2 regions of the Planococcus sp. SE5232 genome follow, and region 2 is predicted to be linked to the other one. Evidence: a T-box and tRNA genes for the amino acid it is inferred to sense, from the RefSeq annotation. Region 2 holds a T-box; the other holds one or more tRNA genes.
What was found. A T-box is a leader RNA that pairs with one kind of tRNA and senses whether it is charged. The one in region 2 lies ahead of ACRC6Q_RS10920 (valine--tRNA ligase), so its partner is inferred to be a tRNA-Val.

Region 1: it has a tRNA-Val gene. The T-box ahead of ACRC6Q_RS10920 (valine--tRNA ligase) is inferred to sense a tRNA for this amino acid. The anticodon was not compared.

Annotation. Positions count from the first base shown of each region.
Region 1 covers NZ_JBOGCP010000001.1:1,284,122-1,291,262, forward strand. Annotated here, with positions in the region: gene ACRC6Q_RS05960 (TRAP transporter permease) at 1-961, shown strand, start outside; gene ACRC6Q_RS05965 (UV damage repair protein UvrX) at 1,464-2,723, shown strand; gene ACRC6Q_RS05970 (YolD-like family protein) at 2,737-3,099, shown strand; tRNA gene ACRC6Q_RS05975 (tRNA-Val) at 3,364-3,436, opposite strand; gene ACRC6Q_RS05980 (thermonuclease family protein) at 3,565-4,296, opposite strand; gene ACRC6Q_RS05985 (hypothetical protein) at 4,491-4,634, opposite strand; gene ACRC6Q_RS05990 (Gfo/Idh/MocA family protein) at 4,751-5,674, shown strand; gene ACRC6Q_RS05995 (aldehyde dehydrogenase) at 5,739-7,127, shown strand.
Region 2 covers NZ_JBOGCP010000002.1:418,163-425,303, reverse strand. Annotated here, with positions in the region: gene hemB (porphobilinogen synthase) at 1-551, shown strand, start outside; gene hemL (glutamate-1-semialdehyde 2,1-aminomutase) at 548-1,834, shown strand; gene ACRC6Q_RS10925 (AbrB family transcriptional regulator) at 2,305-3,357, shown strand; T-box leader at 3,379-3,600, shown strand; gene ACRC6Q_RS10920 (valine--tRNA ligase) at 3,651-6,284, shown strand; gene ACRC6Q_RS10915 (ATP-grasp domain-containing protein) at 6,655-7,141, opposite strand, start outside.

The DNA of each region.
Region 1 (7,141 bases), on a different contig from region 2:
CGGCTTAAAGGGCCTTTCACCGGAAGAAATGCCGGACCGCAAGGAAGTCTTGAAAAAGATTTACCTGCTCCTGCCGATTGTTGCAATCATCTTCTTCCTATTGATTGGTATTCCGACTATGCAAGCAGCGCTTTACGGGATTCTGCTGACGATTTTTGTCAGTGCCTTCAATAAAGAAACGCGCTTGAATTTCAAAGACATCATCTTAGCGTTGGTTGACGGTGCTCGGACTGCTCTGGCTGTTGCAGCAGCAACAGCGGCAGCAGGGATCATCGTCGGGGTCGTTGTAAAGACCGGCCTTGGTTTAAGTTTGGCGAATGGGCTGGTTTCCGCTTCAGGCGGAAATATCCTGCTGACGCTATTCTTCACGATGCTGGCAGCGATTGTCCTGGGTATGGGATCACCGACAACCGCCAACTATGTCATTACCTCAACGATAGCGGCACCAGCCATCATCACTTTGTTGATGATAGATGAGCCGGTTGGAGCAGCGGTGCCGCTTGTGGTCGCTTTATCTGCCCATTTATTCGTATTTTACTTCGGAATCATCGCCGATATCACCCCTCCGGTTGCTTTAGCAGCATTTGCGGCTTCAGGAATCTCGGGTGGTGAGCCGATACGGACCGGTTTCACCGCGGCTAAACTGGCGATAGCAGCGTTCATCATTCCGTATATGTTCGTTTTGTCACCAGCCCTTCTAATGATCGATACGACCTGGCCGGAACTGGTCTGGGTATTGATCACGGCTCTGACAGGTATGATCGCTATCGGAGCGGGACTGATCGGTTATTGGTACCGGAAGCTAAACTGGATCGAGCGTATCCTGACATTTGCAACCGGACTTGCTTTGATTTATCCGGAAGGCCTATCTGATACAATCGGTGCTGTCGCATTTGTGATTCTGTTCGGAATCCAATGGCTGGCACGCGATAAAAAACCTGCTAAAACAGCAGAAGCATAATTGAACACAAAACCGGCCGGGCATTAGCCCGGCCGGTTTTGTGTTTTTTTATCATATAAAAAATATAAAAAAAAACGAAAAAAGCCATCACCCGAAGGCGATGACTTTTTCAAAGCAAACTTTGTTCCTAAAGCTTGCAGTGGGTTTGGCACCCAATGATTCCTTCAGGGCGCGAACAGTTGCTGTCCTGTTTTCCGTTGCGCTGATAAGAACGATGGATGTCAAATCTCTTACTTGGACTATCATAATACGCGGTCAGCCAAATGTAAAGTTGTTAGAAAATTCGTTGATTCAGGCGGCAATTCTTCTGTCTAAGCTGAAGGCCAACCATCCCGGGTTGACTGAAATGAAAACAGCAGAAAAGTCTTGGAAAAGCGGCTTCTGTTCCCCTTCGAATTAAATAAAACAAAGACCGGAATTTTTATTTTCGCAAAAAGGATTGCTGTTGTCATAGTGGTGGTATAGAATAAGAACATACGTTCCCTTTAGGGAGGTGGCGATGATGAAAGGACATGAACTGCCGGAACGCTCTATATTCTGCATCGACATGCGCGGATTTTATGCCAGTGTTTCTGCGGTCGAGCTGGGGTTGGATCCACTGGAAGTGTGTATTGCGATTGTCGGGAATCAGGAGCGGAAGGGGAGCGTGGTTTTAGCTGCTTCACCGATGATGAAGCAGCGTTTTGGTGTGAAAACCGGCACGCGGCTTTTTGAAATCCCCAACCATCCGGACATCTTGCTGATTGAACCGAAAATGAAGCTGTATTTGGAGAAGTCCATGGCCATCACTGAGTTATTGGGAACTTATGTGCCAAAAGAGTCGATTCATATCTATAGCGTGGACGAAAGTTTCATTGAACTTACAGGCACTGAAAAGTTATGGGGATCGCCTGAAGTCACCATGCGCCGCATTCAACAGGAGTTGCTGGATCACTTCAAACTGCCTTCCTCGGTCGGTGGAGGGCCCAATATGCTGCTGGCGAAGCTGGCTTTGGATCTGGAAGCGAAAGAAACGGGTTTTGCCTATTGGACATATGCTGATGTAGCAGCGAAGTTATGGCCTGTTGCGCCTCTGCGGAGAATGTGGGGCATCGGATCACGAACGGAAAAGACCCTGAACAGCATGGGCATCTTTTGTGTGGGGGATCTGGCGAGTGCGGATGTCTCTCTGTTGGAAGAGCGGTTCGGGATTCTGGGCAATCAGCTGCATCAGCACGCGAATGGCATCGATTTATCGGATCTGGGATCTCCCTTGATAGAGGGGCAGGTCAGTTATGGAAAAGGACAGATTCTATATCGGGATTACATAGAAGAAAAAGACATCATGATAATCCTTCTGGAAATGTGCGAAGACGTAGCGATGCGGACGCGCCAAGCCCGCCGTGCAGGGAGGACGATACATTTAGGCATCGCATACAGCAAAACTGCCTTCGGTGGGGGCTTTTCCCGCTCGCGCTCTATTGAAGAAGCGACAAATGACACCTTGAAGATTTATCAGGTCTGCCAGGCGATTTTCAGAGAACATTTCCAGCACAAACCCGTCCGACAGATTTCACTGTCCATCAGCAACCTAGAAGAAGAATCATCCATGCAGTTAAGCCTTTTTGATGAACGGAAGTTCGAAAACAGAAGTCTTGGAACAGCCATGGACAGCATCCGGAAAAAGTACGGCTATTCGGCGATTTACCGGGGCATATCGGGTACCCAGGCAGGCACAGCCATAGCGCGGACGAAACTGATTGGCGGACACAATAAAGAATAAGGGGAGTGGTCCGATGAAGCGCAATAAATATTTAAAGACCGTAGGCGACATCAAAGACCGTGGAAAGATCAAATGGACAGCTTTAATGCTGCCGGAACATGTCGAAATGATCCGGGAGTGGTACGAAAAAGACGAAAAGGTACCCAAACCCGACCTGAACGAATACGACTTGCAGCTGCTCCAGGAGGAGATGGACATTGCACTGAAACGCCAATGCGAAGTCCTTATCCACAGCTGGAAGGACGGAGTAATCTATGAGCACAGGGGAACGATTGAAGGCATCGATGCAAGAAGCCGTATGTTGATTTACGGAGATCAAGCTGAAAAGCACAGGCTGCCGATGGATGAAGTGGTTTCGATTGTGACGGTTGAATGAAAGTAGGAATCGCTTCTTAGAGAAATTTAAAAAAGGGATGATGAAATGAAGCAGTTAAATTTGTATTTCTTTGGCGAAGAGAGCATAAGCTTTCAAGATGGATTCTATTTCTATGGTGGTATTTTACTGATTGTCCTATTATTGTTTTTAATTTGAGGATGGGTCCGCTGTTTTTTTCGGCTCGCTGCCCGCAGATTGAAAAATATGGAGCACAAAAAAACCGAGCAGCCAATGAGGCTGCGCGGTTTTTCAATTTAACACGTATGATTCCTACTGGGCTCGAACCAGCGACCTCTACCCTGTCAAGGTAGCGCTCTCCCAGCTGAGCTAAGGAATCTCAATTTCCAGGACAAATATAAGTATATCTTGTCCACGGAAAAAGTCAATAGTTTTTGGAGAAGAAAAATACGGTCTGCATTTCATCAGGCATCCAGGCGGAAAAAAGCTAGATGAAGAGCCTTTGTCCTACTGGCCAACACCCCGGAAACCGGCATCTTGTGCTTCTTGTTCAGTGCAGAACCATTCTTCCGGATTGGTTTGCTCGTAGGAGGAATCGCTCGGCATATGATAGATTTTATTGCCGCTGCGGTTGATGTTGCCTTTGATCGCGCAATCGCCTTGAGTCGGCTCTTCAGTGGCAGGGCTGTTATTTCCGGTTGAATCTTGTCCGAAGACATCTGAGTTGAAGCCCCGGTCAGTGGAATAGTTTTCGTATTGCCAAATGCCTGCTTCCTTGTCTCTCGCAATTTGTTCCGCTTGCTCGAAGTCATCGAGGTAGCGGGTATTTGGCGGGAACACATAGGCGACTCTGGCAAGTCCGGATTCAATCAGCTGTTCCTGTACACTTTCGCCATCCACATAAATATAGGCCAGCAAGCGGTCGTAGTCGTCAAAGCGGTCGCCGACGTCGAATTCGATCGATACATCGCCCGATTCAATCAGCCGTTTGTTTTCTTCAGTGGCTTCTTTGCCGAGAGGCTGTTCGCCCAGGCGTGGATGATTGGTTTCCGGTGTATCCATCAACAGATAGCGGACAGTCACTTCTTCACCCTCATAGATGATTTTGATGGTGTCGCCATCAATGACCTGTGTCACTTCCACATCGATCTGGTCGGTCGTGCCAGCGGTGTCCGTCGTCTCCAACATGCCGCAGCCTGAGAGGAAGAATAGAGTCAGTAATATAAGTTTCAATTTCATAAGGATCCCTGCTTTCGTTTCCTCATCATTATATGGAATAGTGAGCTTTGTGGCAATCAGACAGCTGGTTATGCATCTCTGTGCGGAAGCGGTCTTCCTAAAAAACGGCATAGTAAAACGCCTCTCTCAATTCCAAATTGAAGAAGGCGTTTTTATGTATGGCAGCGGCAATGGTCGTTTATAGACTTCAGCAATTAAAGTGCTGGCTCCGTTTGCTGCGCAGCTTCGTCGTAATACAAGATGGACTCTTCGGTAAGGCTTTCAAGCTTTTCTTTATTGACCCCGACTTCCAGTTCTCCTGTGAAAATAGGTTCCCACCAATTCAATTGTTTATTCATCATATTTCCTCCTCAGACGGTAGTGGTATTGTTTGACTATTCTATACCCCCAAAGGTTACACTAATAAACAAACAGCGTAAAAAAAGCCGGAAGGCCTTAAAAGGAGAGATTCTAAATGATTTCAATGGGCATCATTGGAGCGGGAATTGTTGGCGAACGGATCATTAAACAGATTCAGCAGGAAGGCCATATAGAGATCAGAGCAGTATACGATCAACAGACGGAACGGCTCACACAAATCAGCGAAACCTACGGAATTCCGATGGCGAAATCAGTGGAGGAAGTTCTCCATTCGGATATCAACTGGGTCTATATTGCGACACCGCCAGCTTTTCATGCCGAAATCGCCGAACTTGCAGCCAGTGCTGGGATCAATATCTTATGTGAAAAACCATTGGCGCAGAATGTGGAAGGCGGCGAAATGATGGCAGCTGCTGCGCAGGATAATCGCATCCAAACGGCTATGCATTTTCCGTTGATGTATAAACCGGCAGTCCGCGAAATGGCTAAGCGCGTCAAGAGCGGCCACATCGGAAAAATAGTCCGGATCGAACTGCAGACCTTTTTCCCCGATTGGCCAAGATTGTGGCAGCAGAATCCTTGGATCGGGTCGAGAAGTCAGGGAGGCTTTGTCCGTGAAGTCTTTCCCCATTATTTTCAATTGATGAACCGGCTTTTCGGTGACTTATCATTTACCTCCCATCACATCAGCTATCCGGAAGAAGTTGAAAAATGTGAAACCGGATTGATCGCCCATGGGCTTACCCGCGACCAGATTCCTTTTCTGGTGACAGGCATCAGCGGCATCGGACAAAAAGAGTTGCTGCAGTTCAAGGTTTACGGTGAGCGAGGAGTTCTGACGCTAGAGAACTGGTCAGATCTTTATGAATCGGCAAAAGGCGAAGATCGCCAATTGATCAATGAATTCGATGATGTCCCTTCGCTTTTTGAGGAAATGAACAATCAATCGACCCTTTTGGTCAATTTTGAAGAAGGACTAGTCGTCCAACGCTATATTGATCATTTATTGACTGAATAAGTGTTCATTTTTTGAATCTCCTGCCTTAATTGGTATAATGAAGAAACTTGAAGGAGGTTGGAAAATGAATTTTACAGCAACTGACGTGGAACAGATGATTGAAGAACAACGCAATTATTTTTATACAGGTGCCACTAAATCAACAGAGTTTCGGGTTGAGCAATTGCATCGGTTAAAAAAGGTGATCCAATCCCGTAAAACTGAAGTGATTGATGCCTTGAAGAAAGACTTGGGCAAAAGTGAATTTGAAGCCTATGCCACGGAAGTGGGATTTGTGCTCGACAGCATCGGCAGCATGGCGAAAAACCTGGAAGACTGGATGAAGCCGGAGCCAGTCAAGACACCGATTCATCTTCAGCCGGCGAAAAGCTTTGTCATCCGTGAACCGTATGGCTCTGTTTTAATCATCGGGCCTTTCAATTACCCCTTCCAATTGGTGATGGAGCCTTTGATCGGTGCCATCATCGGCGGGAATTGTGCAGTCGTCAAACCTTCTGAAGCGACGCCTCACGTAGCAAAAGTCATCCGTACTATCATTGAAGAAGCGTTTCCTTCCTACTATATTCGTGTAGTTGAAGGCGAGCGTGAAGAAGTGACGGCCTTGATCCACGCTTCATTCGATTATATTTTCTTCACGGGCAGCGTCAATGTCGGGAAAGTCATCATGAAAGCGGCATCGGAACGGTTAACACCGATTACCTTGGAGCTCGGCGGCAAAAGCCCGGCAATTGTGGACCAGACTGCAAATCTTGATCTGGCAGCGAAACGGATTGCTTGGGGAAAACTGATGAACACCGGGCAAACCTGTGTGGCACCGGATTATATTTGTGTGCATGAATCGGTTAAAGACGAATTCCTGAAAAAATTGACGAAAACGATACAGAACTTTTATGGCAAAGATGCACAAAAGAGCAAAGATTACGGACGCATCGTCAACACGCAGCATTTTGACCGATTAGCGGAAATCGTGCAGAAGGAAGCCAATCATGTCATCTACGGCGGCAAAATGGACCGCGATGACCTGTACATCGAGCCAGTGTTTCTGGACAACATCACTTGGGACAGCCCTTCGATGGAAGATGAGATTTTCGGGCCGATTTTGCCGATCATCACCTACAACGATTTACCGTTGCTGCTGCGCCAGATCCGCAAATTGCCGAAGCCTCTATCGGCTTACCTGTTCTCGGAAAATGACCGAGCAATCCGGTTCTTCCTGGATCAATTGCCGTTTGGCGGCGGCTGCATCAACGACACGGTTTCCCATGTGGGCAGTTCGTATCTGCCGTTTGGCGGAATCGGCACGTCAGGCATCAATTCCTATCATGGGAAATCCAGCTTTGAAACCTTTACGCATGCCAAATCGATTCTGAAAAAATCAACCAAATTTTCAACGAACCTGGTCTTTCCGCCTTATAAAAACAAAGCGAAATGGATCAAAACGGTATTGAGATAAGCGGCCTCCGGGTC
Region 2 (7,141 bases):
TGGATCTGTTGGCGCGTACTGCAGTCTCTCAGGCAAAAGCAGGAGCCGACATCATCGCCCCGTCGAATATGATGGACGGGTTTGTTGCAGCGATCCGCTACGGCTTGGACCAGGCAGGCTTTGAAAATACGCCGATTATGTCTTATGGCGTCAAATATTCTTCCGCTTATTACGGACCTTTCCGTGAAGCGGCTCATTCAACGCCTCAATTCGGCGACCGCAAAACCTACCAGATGGATCCGGCAAACCGCATGGAAGCATTGCGTGAAGCAACTTCTGACGTTCAAGAAGGCGCAGATTTCATGATCGTCAAACCGGCATTGTCTTATTTGGACATCATCCGCGAAGTCCGCGATAATTTCGATATTCCGATTGTCGCTTATAATGTTTCAGGCGAATACGCCATGGTCAAAGCAGCAGCGGCGAACGGCTGGATCGATGAAGAGAAGATTGTTTTGGAAACCTTATTGAGCATGAAGCGCGCAGGAGCGGATATCGTAATGACCTATCACGCAAAAGATGCAGCACGCTGGTTGGAGGGAACTAAATGACATACGAAAAATCATTGGCAGCATTCACAGAAGCGAAGAAACTAATGCCGGGCGGCGTCAACAGCCCGGTCCGTGCGTTTAAATCGGTCAATATGGATCCGATCTTCATGCAATCCGGCAGCGGAGCGACCATCACGGACATCGATGGCAATACGTATATCGATTACGTCCTGTCATGGGGGCCGCTGATTCTGGGCCATGCCCATCCGGAAGTCGTCAAAGCGATTCAGGAAACGGCAGCGCTTGGAACATCATTCGGCGCACCGACTGAACTTGAAAACACCATGGCGAAATTGGTCATGGAACGCGTTCCTTCGATTGAAATGGTCCGCATGGTATCTTCCGGCACGGAAGCGACGATGAGCGCATTGCGCGTAGCACGTGGCTATACCGGCCGCGATAAGATTTTGAAATTTGAAGGCTGCTACCACGGCCACGGCGACAGCTTGCTGATCAAAGCAGGTTCAGGCGTCGCGACGTTGGGCTTGCCGGATTCACCGGGTGTTCCCGCATCGATCGCTAAAAACACCATCACGGTTCCATACAACGACCTTGAAAGTGTCCGTTTAGCTTTCCAGGAATACGGCGACGATTTGGCTGCCGTTATTGTAGAACCGGTTGCCGGCAATATGGGCGTTGTGCCGCCAAATGAAGGCTTCTTGACGGAGCTTCGCAATTTGACGCACGAAAACGGCACGATTTTGATTTTTGATGAAGTCATGACCGGTTTCCGTGTCGGCTTCAATTGCGCACAAGGCTATTTCGGCGTAACGCCGGACATGACTTGCCTCGGCAAAGTCATCGGCGGCGGATTGCCGGTCGGTGCGTTCGGCGGCAAACGTGAAATCATGCAGCAGGTTGCACCAAGCGGATCGATCTATCAGGCTGGCACCTTGTCAGGTAACCCATTGGCGATGCGTGCAGGCTTTGAAACCTTGTCCCGTCTGACGGAAGAAAGTTACGACGTGTTCATCGAACGCGGCGACCAGCTTGAAAAAGGTTTCCGTGAAGCGGCGACGAAATACAATATCCCGCATACCGTCAACCGTGCAGGTTCGATGATCGGGTTCTTCTTCACAAACGAAGAGGTAGTCGATTTCGAAACAGCAAAAACTTCGGACACCGAGTTGTTCGCGGACTATTACCGCTTGATGGCGGAAGAAGGCATTTTCCTGCCGCCGTCCCAGTTTGAAGGCATGTTCCTTTCGACTGCCCACACGGAAGAGCATATTGCAAAAACCGTGGAAGCATTCCATACCGTATTTGCTAAGTTGGCACGTTAATAAAGTTTGATGGTAGTTTTGTTTGAGGATATTCCGCAACACAGTTCCTAAAAACCCGGTGCTCCTGCATCGCTGCGCTAGCTTCGTCGCAAAGATACGGCCCGAATTCCTTTCGGCCGTATCTTTCCTACGGGCTTGCGCCGAACTAACTCGGGCTAAACGCCCGAGTGGATTTCGGCACGTCGCTATTCCGCGGGAGTCTCCGCTGTGTTGCTTCATATCCTTTAGGTAGAAGTAATATAAGATGTGCTGGCTTTACAGAATAGTTTATGGTTTGTGGACATTAGGTAAGTTCGTTAATTAAAAATAGTTAAGAGCGCTGAAGTATCTGGATGACCCAGACGCTTCAGCGCTTTTTTTCGGTTATCGATAAATAGAAAGACTATATGCGGAAAACATCTACTGACCACGAATAGCGAACTTTCGTGTAACATAGAAAGAACTAACAGCGCTTGGAAAAAGGAGGGATGATGGTGAGGGCATTTGGAGTGACCGCACTCATTGCGACGGCAGCGGGAGCGGTGTTTGAAGCGGTCGGGATGTTTCTGCCTTGGCTGCTCGGGCCGATGTTCGCCTTGCTGCTGGTCAATCAATTTACGAAAATCCCTTTATACTGGCCAAAAATTCTGCGGACAGCGGGTCTGGTGATGCTCGGCGTGCAGATCGGTTCCTCGTTTACGCGGGATGCGGTGCTGTTGATGGTAGTGGATTTGCCGTACATGGCGTTCATGACGGTTTCGGTCGTGGCGCTGTCGATTGGGCTCGGCTTGTTGTTCAAGCGCATGGTCCGCGAAAGCCTGGCGACCAGTTTGCTTGGTTCGATTCCCGGCGGCTTGGCGCAGATGGTGGTTATTGCAGAAGATGTCAAATCAGCAAACATCACCGTCGTGACGATGATGCAGACGATCCGGATTTTCATGGTGGTGACCCTTGTGCCGTTCCTGACGATTTTCCTGAACGGCAGAGGTGCCGGAGAAATGGAACAGCAGCTTTTTGCGTTTTCACCGCTGTTATTCGTTATGGCGTTCGTTGTTGGATGGGCACTTTACGCCGGCATGAAAAAAATCGGCTTTCCGGCTGCTGAACTGCTGGCGCCAATTCTCACGATGGCCGTCGTACAGACGGTTTCAGGCGATGTCCTGATCGATATGCCGTACTGGTTGATTGCGATCGCGCAAGTGTGTATCGGAGCGAATCTCGGTTTGCAGATGGAAGGGATCGGCGATAAGCTGACGTTCCGTTTGGGTGCTGCGATTGTTTTGAATAATATCCTGCTGATCGGCTTTACGATCTTGATAGCATTCGTGTTAACGGCTTGGCTGCCGGAATACATATTCCTCGACTTTTTCCTTAGCGCAGCACCCGGCGGCATCGCCGAAATGGCGATCACGGCGCTCGCCGTTGGAGGAGATGTGGCACTCATCACCGGCTTCCAGCTGTTCCGTTTGTTCTTCATCCTGCTGGTGGCGGCGCCGCTTGTGTCTTACATTGTAAAAAAACTTGACGCTAAAAGCGGATATTGAGTACAATAAGGGTAATTAGATAATCATGCGTTGAAGAGGATAGTAGAATGTGCGTGCATTTCAGAGAGAAGGCCGATTGGTGAGAGGCTTTCATGGACACATATTTGAATGTCACCTCGGAGCAGTTGCCGTGAACTGAGTAGCGGGAACCGGACTTAACATCCGTTATGAAACTTGAGAGCCAGGTCTGCAAATGGACCTGTGTATAAAGGTGGTACCGCGAAAAACTCCTTCGTCCTTTACAGACGACAGGAGTTTTTTGCGTTGTGCCAGAAATTAGAGGAGGAATTCCAATGACTGAACAGATGTCGACTAAGTATGATCCGCAATCGATTGAAAAAGGGCGTTATGATTGGTGGGTCAACAACAAATTCTTCGAAGCGAAACCGGAAAGCGGCAAAACGCCGTATACCATTGTGATTCCCCCGCCGAACGTTACCGGAAAGCTGCATTTAGGGCATGCCTGGGATACAACTTTGCAGGATATCATGACGCGTATGAAACGCATGCAGGGCTTTGACGCACTGTGGCTTCCAGGAATGGACCACGCCGGCATCGCGACGCAGGCGAAAGTGGAAGGCAAACTGAAAGAAGAAGGGCGTTCACGCTACGATTTGGGCCGTGAAGCATTTCTTGAAGAATCATGGAAATGGAAAGACCAGTACGCTGGCCATATCCGTGAGCAATGGTCAAAACTGGGCCTAGGCCTCGATTATTCCCGTGAGCGCTTCACATTGGATGATGGTTTGTCAAAAGCAGTACGCGAAGTGTTCGTGAAATTATACGAGAAAAAACTGATCTACCGCGGCAAGTACATCATCAACTGGGATCCGGCGACGAAAACCGCCATTTCGGATATTGAAGTTATCTACAAAGACGTACAAGGTGCGTTCTATCATATGCGTTATCCGCTAGCAGACGGCAGCGGCCACATTGAAATCGCGACTACCCGTCCGGAAACGATGCTTGGCGATACAGCGGTAGCGGTTCACCCGAAAGACGAGCGCTACCAGCATTTAATCGGCAAAAAAGTCATTCTTCCGATCATCGGCCGTGAAATGGAAATTGTTGCGGACGATTATGTAGACATGGAATTCGGAAGCGGCGCTGTTAAAATTACGCCTGCCCACGACCCGAATGACTTTGAAATCGGCAATCGCCACAATTTGGAACGCGTCCTGATCATGCACGAAGACGGTTCGATGAATGAAAACGCCGGGAAATACGAAGGGCTTGACCGTTTCGAATGCCGCAAGCAGATCATCAAAGACCTGCAGGACCTGGATGTTCTATTCAAAATCGAAGAGCACCTGCATTCAGTTGGCCATTCAGAACGCAGCGGGGCTGTTGTCGAGCCTTACCTGTCGACACAATGGTTCGTTGACATGCAGCCTTTAGCTGCGGCTTCGGTGGAAGCGCAGAAAACAGATGCGGGCGTCAACTTCGTACCGGATCGTTTCGAGAAGACGTACCTGCACTGGATGGAAAACATCCGCGACTGGTGTATTTCGCGCCAACTTTGGTGGGGACATCAGATTCCAGCCTGGTACCATAACGAAACAGGCGAAATCTACGTAGGTCATGAAGCACCAGCTGACGCTGAAAACTGGACGCAGGATGAAGACGTTCTGGATACGTGGTTCTCATCTGCCCTATGGCCGTTCTCGACACTCGGCTGGCCGGAAGAAAACGATGATTTGAGCCGCTACTATCCGACCGATGCGTTGGTTACGGGTTACGATATCATCAATTTCTGGGTATCCCGCATGATTTTCCAGGCGCTTGAATTCACTGGTGAAAAACCGTTTAAAGACGTGTTGATCCATGGTCTCGTACGTGACGCGGAAGGACGCAAAATGTCCAAATCGCTCGGCAACGGCGTCGATCCGATGGATGTCATTTCGGAATACGGAGCGGATTCGCTGCGCTACTTCCTGGCGACCGCATCATCTCCTGGCCAGGATCTACGCTACTCGAACGACAAAGTCGAGTCCGTTTGGAACTTTGCCAATAAAATCTGGAATGCTTCCCGTTTCGCATTGATGAACATGGAAGGCATGACGTACGACCAAATCGATTTGTCCGGCAAGAAATCCGTAGCCGATTCATGGATCCTGACCCGTTTGAATGAAACCATCGAACAGGTGACGGAACTTGCAGAACGCTACGAATTCGGTGAAGTGGGACGCTCGCTTTACAACTTCATCTGGGACGATTTCTGTGACTGGTACATCGAAATGTCGAAACTGCCATTATACGGTGAAGACGAAGAAGCGAAGAACATGACGCGTTCGGTTCTTGCCTATGTATTGGACAACACGATGCGCCTATTGCATCCGTTCATGCCGTTCATTACAGAAGAAATCTGGCAGAACCTGCCGCATCAGGGCGAATCGATCACGATCGCCGCATGGCCGACAGTGGATGATTCCCTGACGGACCAAAGCCAGTCTTCAAGCATGAAGCTGTTGATGGATGTCATCCGTTCAGTGCGGACGATCCGCGCAGAAGTGCAGTCGCCGATGAGCAAGAAAGTGCCATTGACGATTTCAGCGAAAGACGCAAATACACATGCCGTGCTTGAAGCGAACGCAGCGTACATCGAACGTTTCTGCAACCCGGAAACCTTGACGATCGGCCAAAACATCGAAGCTCCTGAAAAGTCGATGTCAGCTGTCGTGTCCGGTGCTGAGTTGTTCATGCCGCTTGAAGGCTTGATCGATATCGATGCAGAGCTTGCGCGTCTGAACAAGGAACTGGAAAAATGGGCGAAAGAAGTGAAACTCGTCAGCGGTAAGTTGTCGAATGAACGCTTTGTTTCCAAAGCACCTGAAGCCGTGGTCGCAGAGGAACGTGCGAAGCAAGCCGATTACGTGGAAAAACACGCAACGGTTGAAAAACGCATTGTAGAATTGCAGAACCTGTAACAGATGAAAAAACCGCTTTCCCAAATGGGAGAGCGGTTTTTGCGGTTTAGCGGCATTTTACAAACTATGATGTTGAAGTTATGGAGCGAAATTTTATACACCGCTTCGGACGTTTTGGGCATAGCTCCCGCAAAAAGCCAGGTAAAAAACGCCAGTCTTTTTGCTTCGCTTAGCCCTGGGACGCGCCGGCGCTAAAATACAATAAGAAAAATGTGAGCCTAATTCTTTTGCTGTTTTATTATAGGATATGGAGCAACACAGCGGAGACTCCCGCGGGCAAGCTAGCGCAGCGATACAGGAGCACCGGGCTTTTAGGAGCTGTGTTGCGGAATATCTAAAGGTGAAAAAACGAGTACGATTTATACAGCTACTACTTCGGCCGATCTTCCCGCCGGAAAGGTGCATACTTTTCAAGTTTCCGCATATGCTCCACTAATAGCTCGGCGATGTTTTCGTCATGTGTTTCGTAAAAGGAACGGGCACCGACGGGATCTTCGATTTCATTGAACAGGTGCCGACCATCCTCGAGCAGCAGAAAGTCGATGCCGATATAATCGCTGTTCAAAGCGCGGGCGATCCGCAGAACATCTTTTTCCTGCGCGGCGCTAAGGACGGTTTTCTCGATGCTCCCACCAAGTGAGTAATTGGCCTTGAAGGAACTCTTGGCACTGCGTTTGACGGCACCGACGACTTCTGTGCCAATGACATAGGCACGGACATCAGCCTGGTGCTCAACGACTGGCTGAAAAATAAGTGGGGAAGCGGCAGTTGGAATGTCTTCAGCCTTATCAACGAGCCATACCTCCGAACCGCCATGACCGTCAGCTGTTTTGGCGATGCACGGAAATTCCGTCGCT